DNA from 3 places in the Cytobacillus sp. FSL R7-0680 genome. Region 1 is predicted to be linked to each of the others. Evidence: predicted binding sites of a transcription regulator. Region 1 holds the regulator's gene; each other region holds the start of a gene.
The links. The regulator Rex, encoded in region 1, represses fermentation and respiration genes when NADH is low (regulators of the CRP and FNR family bind a similar motif). The targets are predictions, from matches to a motif close to TTGTGAAATATTTCACAA.
Positions count from the first base shown of each region.

Region 2: a site for Rex is predicted at 1,059-1,076, ahead of MKY26_RS08720 (formate/nitrite transporter family protein). Genes of this name have one in related genera too.
Region 3: a site for Rex is predicted at 968-985, ahead of qoxA (cytochrome aa3 quinol oxidase subunit II). Genes of this name have one in related genera too.

Region 1 covers NZ_JBBPAO010000001.1:3,958,927-3,961,203, reverse strand. The annotation lists gene MKY26_RS19920 (CPBP family intramembrane glutamic endopeptidase) at 1-476, shown strand, start outside; gene MKY26_RS19915 (DUF4305 domain-containing protein) at 483-686, shown strand; gene MKY26_RS19910 (redox-sensing transcriptional repressor Rex) at 716-1,354, opposite strand; gene moaC (cyclic pyranopterin monophosphate synthase MoaC) at 1,378-1,860, opposite strand; gene MKY26_RS19900 (ABC-F family ATP-binding cassette domain-containing protein) at 2,004-2,277, shown strand, end outside.
Region 2 covers NZ_JBBPAO010000001.1:1,760,443-1,762,719, reverse strand. The annotation lists gene MKY26_RS08730 (DUF2294 domain-containing protein) at 1-66, shown strand, start outside; gene fdhD (formate dehydrogenase accessory sulfurtransferase FdhD) at 81-872, shown strand; gene MKY26_RS08720 (formate/nitrite transporter family protein) at 1,126-1,926, shown strand.
Region 3 covers NZ_JBBPAO010000001.1:1,392,338-1,394,614, reverse strand. The annotation lists gene qoxA (cytochrome aa3 quinol oxidase subunit II) at 1-863, opposite strand, end outside; gene MKY26_RS06980 (DUF3889 domain-containing protein) at 1,733-2,062, shown strand; gene MKY26_RS06975 (small, acid-soluble spore protein, H family) at 2,059-2,250, opposite strand.

The DNA of each region.
Region 1 (2,277 bases):
GGGCGATTGCAGGTATTCCGCTAGCATTTATTGCTCAAACCGTTGCAGCGAATATTGAATTAATGCTCGGCATTGATATGGGGTCAGATAATACGCAGCAAATTATGTCATTAATTGAAACGTCTGCTCTTGTGATTATCGTTGTTTCCATTATTGGGCCGATTTTAGAAGAGATCATTTTCAGGAAAATCATTTTTGGTTCCTTGCATAAACGATTGAACTTCTTTTTATCAGCACTGATTAGTTCATTAATTTTCTCTCTCGCCCATGGGGAAATTGAGCACTTACTTCTTTATGCAGCGATGGGCTTTACGTTCGCGTTTTTATATGTAAAAACCAATCGTATTCTCGTACCGATCATTGCTCATGTAGCGATGAATACCTTTGTCGTTGTGATTCAATTGAATATGGATAAGCTAGAAAAATATATGACAGACTTAGAAACGGTACAAATGATTTTTAGCAGATTAGGATGATGTTAGATGAGAACACCTTTGTTCACAGGGATTATCTCCCTTCTTTTTGGATTTGTATTTATTTATTTTGCAATTATTAACCTTCAAAACGGTGGAGGTTGGGGATTTTTAACGATCTTCATTTTGATTTTTGCCACTTTTGATATTGGTGGCGGGATTAAATTAATCGCTATGCATTATCGTATGAAAAAGAAAGAGGATAAAAAATAGAGCTGACTCCATGCGGGTCAGCTCCCTTTTTATGATGGATAGTGTTTTAAGAAGTATACTAATGATTGCAATTCGACCGCCAAATCAATATGATGGATGCGAATATGGGAAGGAACCGTTAACCGCGCTGGCGTAAAGTTCAAGATTCCCTTTACATGACTTTTAACGATTCGATCCGTAATTGGTTGTGCCGCATGGGACGGTACAGTCAAAATGACAACTTGAATATGGTGCTCATCAATCAACTTTTCTAGGTCATCTAAATGACGGACAGGTACCTCTCCTACAGACGTGCCAACCCTACTTTCTGAAACATCAAATGCCACTTCAATCTTTGTATTATTATTTTTTAAAAAATTATAATTTAAAAACGCTGTACCTAGATTCCCTACACCAATTAACGCTACCTTTGTCACTTCATCTTGATCGAGTGTCTTACGGAAAAATCCTAATAAGTAATTTACGTTATATCCGTAACCTTTTTTCCCTAAAGCACCGAAATAGGAGAAATCTCGTCGAATTGTTGCAGAATCTACTTTCACCGCTTCACTTAATTCTGCTGAAGAAACTCGCTGCTTTCCTGATGCGTGTAAATTTTTCAAAAAACGATAATACAAAGGCAATCGCTTAGCTGTTGCTTGAGGGATTTTCGTTGATTCATTGGACATAGGCTCCACTCCATTCCATTTACTTAAGCCCTTCTAAAATCACCGTTTTTACCACCGGTTTTCTCTACTAAATATGTTGGTCCTATTACCATGCCTTTATCTACTGCTTTGCACATATCATATACCGTTAAAGCGGTAGCTGTAGCAGCTGTCAACGCTTCCATTTCTACTCCGGTATGCCCATTTGTTTTCACTGTACAATCAATATGTAACACATACTGATCCTCTACCTCTTCCCAATTGAAAGATATATCAATACCGGTTAAGGCGAGTGGATGACACATCGGGATGATATCAGATGTCTTTTTCGCAGCCATAATACCTGCCACTTGAGCAACAGCCAGCACATCTCCCTTTTTCATTGTGCCATCAGTAATCTTCTGATAGATTTCTTGATTTAGCTCAATACTACTATGAGCAATTGCTGTACGGGCAGTTTGTGGTTTTTCACTCACATCCACCATCTTCGCTCTGCCTTCTTCATTAAAATGTGTAAATTCAGCCATTCATAACACCTCACATGAAAATGATACACTATTTTGATTCATCTGTGTAATGTAGTTTTTTATATATTCTATCCAAATAGTGACTTTATTGCCGAACCTCACCTGATTAAGGTACACTATCACTATAACAGAGGTGAAATATAATGATATTATTACAGGTTAATCAGCTTTCGAAAAGTTTTGTGGCTGATCCTATATTAATGAATATAAAGCTTGAAGTACAAACGAGAGACCGCATTGCATTAGTTGGACGTAATGGTGCGGGAAAATCAACTCTTTTAAAAATTATTGCTGGACATATGTCCTATGATTCCGGTGAAATTATTCAATCGAAAGAAACCAAAATCGGTTATCTTGCACAAAATACAGGACTAGAATCTGAGCTATCTATTTGGGACGAAATGCTTACCGTGTTTG
Region 2 (2,277 bases), 2.2 Mb from region 1:
ATTAAAGTGGAAGAGAATATGGCGATATCTGTATTTGTATTCGATAAAAATATCATAGATTCATAGAAAGAGGAGAAAAGATGAAGCAAGTGGAAACGAGTCGTAAAATCATACGAGTGACTGGAAATAAAGTTGAAAAAATGGAAGATACCATTGTTACCGAATATGCAGTAACGGTTAAGCTGAATGGAGAAGAGCTAGTCACAATGGTATGTACACCAGAATATATTGAGGACATGGTGATAGGTTATCTTGCATCAGAAGGTATCATAAGATCTTACAAGCATATTAAAGATATATGGGTACAAGAAAAGGAAGGGTTCGTTCATGTTACAACAGATCGTACAAATCCTTATATACAAAACTTCCAAAATAAAAGATATATTACTTCTTGTTGTGGTATGAGTAGACAAGGCTTTGTTTTTGTTAATGATGCATTAACAGCTAAGAAAATGGAAGATGTTAATATTCGATTAACTGTCAATGAATGTAATCAGTTAATGGAACAATTACAAGCGTCTGCGACTACATTTAAACAAACAGGTGGTGTACATAGCGCTGCGCTTTGTGACAAAAATGGGATATTATTAAGCAGAATGGATATTGGTAGGCATAATGCGCTTGATAAGATATATGGTTATAGTTTAAGAGAGGGCATCAGCATGAAAGGGAAGATTATTGTTTTCACAGGAAGAATCTCCTCAGAAATACTTTTAAAGGTAGCAAAAATTGGTTGTGAAATGATTCTCTCAAAATCTGCACCAACAGAGTTTGCTTTGCGCTCAGCAGAGGAATTAGGAATTACGACTGTTGGATTTATTCGTAATGGCAACATGAATATATATACTTATCCTGAACGAATCCTATTATAAAAAGAAATACTTCGCTACACGAAAAAAATAAAAAATAGTCTAGTAAAATTTTTTGTTTTTTGGTAGCATATAGTTTGCAATGGGTAAATGGAAGTAAGGCAAGCACTGTTTTATTTCTTTTTACAAACAATATAAATATGATGACTGATACTTCTGTAGGGGATTGCAGAAGGGTTAGGCAGCATTCTTTGAAATCCTTTACAAAAGTAAGGGATGTCTGAGTGCTGCCTTTTTTATTTAGGGGGTAGTTAGAATGGGATTTAGTAAACCGCAAGAAATTATGGAACAGACGATTGCAACAGGTGTTGCAAAAACGAAAATACCACTTTTGTCGCTGTTGGTTTTAGGCTTTTTAGGTGGGGCATTTATTGCACTAGGATTTTTATTAGACATTCGTGTTATTGGGAATTTACCGGCAGAGTGGGGAAGTTTCGGATCGTTTTTAGGTGCAGCAGTTTTCCCTTTAGGCCTTGTATTAGTAGTATTGGCTGGGGCTGAATTAATTACAGGTAACATGATGTCAGTTGCGAGTGCTTTGTTCTCAAAGAGAATTAGTCTTGGGCAATTATTGAATAATTGGTTTTGGGTGTTATTATCCAATTTTGTAGGGGCACTGTTTGTTGCTTATTTCTTTGGACATGTCGTTGGATTAACAGAGACAGGTCCATACCTTGATAAAACAGTAGCGATTGCTGGTGCAAAAATTGATGATACATTCTTACAAACATTTGTTTCAGCGATTGGTTGTAACTGGCTCGTATGCCTAGCTGTTTGGTTAGCTTATGGTGCTCATGATTTTGCAGGTAAAATTTTGGCTATTTGGTTCCCGGTTATGGCATTTGTTGCGATTGGATTCCAGCACGTTGTTGCCAACATGTTCGTTATTCCAGCTGCGATTTTTGCAGGTTCGTTTACTTGGGTAGATTTCATTGGCAATATCATACCTGCCTTTTTAGGTAATGTAGTTGGAGGGGCTGTGTTTGTTGGCCTAGCTTACTTTGTCTCTTATAAACCAAAAAATGAAACAAAATCTCAGTTGAAAAAAGCTTCATAATAGAAGCACATTCATCATAGCTTACATAAAATAATCTATTAGAGATATTGGATGTGAGCAAATGCAGCAATATTATTGTGATTATTGTAAAACGCTATATAAAGAACAAGGAGTTTGTCGTGTCTGTGGTCAAATCATTGATAAAACGATTATCATTGATGTGCATAAGCAAGGCAATAAATAAGCAATTATAATTGGTAAAGTTTGCGTAATGCCAAGAGAGCCACTTTAAGATATGATAAAAGGGCACAGCAACTCCTTCAAAACACATCTTTCTGAGCCGAATGAGATAACTCATTCGGCTTTTTTTTATGCAAAAAATGAACGAGAAAGATTAAAAACCAATCAATG
Region 3 (2,277 bases), 2.6 Mb from region 1:
TTTTCTTCTGAATCTTCATCATTTGATTGATGATGTTCATGCCCTTCAGGTGCTGGGCTAAACTCTAAATGAGTGCCAGTAAAGGTCATCTTACCTAAGTGACCTGGCTCTAGTAACTCTTCAAATTTATCTTCAGTAATTGGATCAGCTGTTTGATGAACTTCATCTACCCATTCCTCAAATTCAACTGGAGACATTGCTGTTACATCAAACGTATTTTCAGCAAAACCTTTTCCGCTGAAGTTTGCATTTCTACCCATGAATTCACCAGGATGATCAGCAGCTAAATGTAATGTTGTTACCATATCGGCCATTGCATATTTCTGTCCGCCAAGTTGTGGAATCCAGAAGCTGGTAATTGGACCGAATGAGTAAAGTTTAAATTCAAGTGCTCGATCTGTAGGTATATATAAGTAATTTACTGTTTCAATATCTTCTTCAGGATAGCTGAAGTGCCATTTCCAGTTAGATGATGATGCATATACAACTAATGGCTCCTTATCTTCATACCCTGGTGGTGTTGCTTCAACTTTATAGTTACTTTGGACAGAAACAAATGATAGATAAGCAACAATTAGTACAGGTATTCCGACACAAACTGCCTCCACCCATTTATTTCCCTCGATGTGAGGTGGTTCATAATCTTTTCCTTGTTTAGATGAACGAAATTTAATGAGCATATATGCAAGCATTGCAAAAACTACAATAACAATACCAGACATTAACCATATGGACATCATAATATCGTTAGCCTGGACTTCGGCCTGTGGACCTTTAGGATTTAGAACAGTAAGTGGTTCACACCCAGCAAGTACAGCGGCAATGGCAACTATAGCCAATAAAAGAGCCCTTTTCAATTTCATTGATGTACCCCTTTCTATCTTTCTAAAAATCTATTGTTTTATTTGAACGTGAATATCACGCCTGTAACCCTATGTTAGTATCATAAATGGTTAAAAACAATTGAATGTGATAGGTGTCACAAAATGTTCATGAACAAATGATGAATTTGGTCACAAAATGTTCATGAAACTGAAAGTAAAAAGAAAAAATAATATTATTTAAATACTCTATTTTAAGAAAAAACTGAAAAATGAATATTGCATCGTTCAATAAATTTTAAAGGTTGCTTCTTTATTTATTATATTAATATAAATGATGTTGTGTATTTGACTAACAGTACCCACAAAAAAAGTGTGAAGTCTTCGAATGGTTTTGAAACGGATGAAAAAAGAGGAGGGTTATCTTGTTAAAGAAATTTGATATTGATCAATTTTTAGACGGTGTATATAACCCGACTGATGATATTCATCATTTAATAGAAATAATTGAAATAGATGATTTACTTGAGAGAACAAAATAGGCCTTTATGTCTTCCACTTTTTGTTTTAGATGTTGTACGATTACTTTTATTAAAATAATCATATCTAAAACTAATCAAATGAAATAATAATGAACATTTTCTTATATTTTTTAAAGGCTATGTTGACATTTACGATATAAGGGTTAATGGAACAATAGATAAAGAAAAGCGGGCAAGTTTTAACCATTAACTTGCCCGCTTTTCTTTATCTATTGATATTTACTTTTGCACTAGCAAGTTTTGCTTTGAATTTTTCTTTCATTATATAACCCATTTCCCAAAAAAACTTTCATAAAGAATAAACATTGAAAAGATAGTAAAACTATAAATATTTCCATCAAAAAATAAAAGTGAAGAGGTGAGGAGAAAATGGAGAAAAGAGTGTTTCTCTCAATTGTCATAGTGTTGTTTAGCTATATATTTATTTCAAGCCCTCAAACAAGCTTTGCCGTTTATGATGCACCTTCTTATGCGAAATGGGGTAAAGAAGCGATGATGATCGCAAAGGAAAAATATCCATCAGCAGATATTGTTGATTATCAGCATCTTGGAAAAGAAGTAAAGGATGAGACAGAAATAGAAAAGTTTAAACTTTGGATGCGTCAACAGGAGATAGAATATGGGCTCTATGTGTTTATTGAATATGATAAAGATTCGGAGAAAATCGTCCGTATTTTAACGAAAAAAACGGACCGTTAACGTATTGTATTTTCTTCTATTAATTGTGCGAGTGGAACAACTTGATTCTTATCTACGTTGTTTCTTTCGCACACCCTTGCCATTTTAGTTAATTCATAGAGATCGACAATGACGATATTTACGCCATCGAAAGTTACTTCATATTCGTTTTGACTTTTTAGTAGTTCCCTCGCTCTAGCTAAATCCATAAGTTCACATCCTCTCTCGTAGTATTT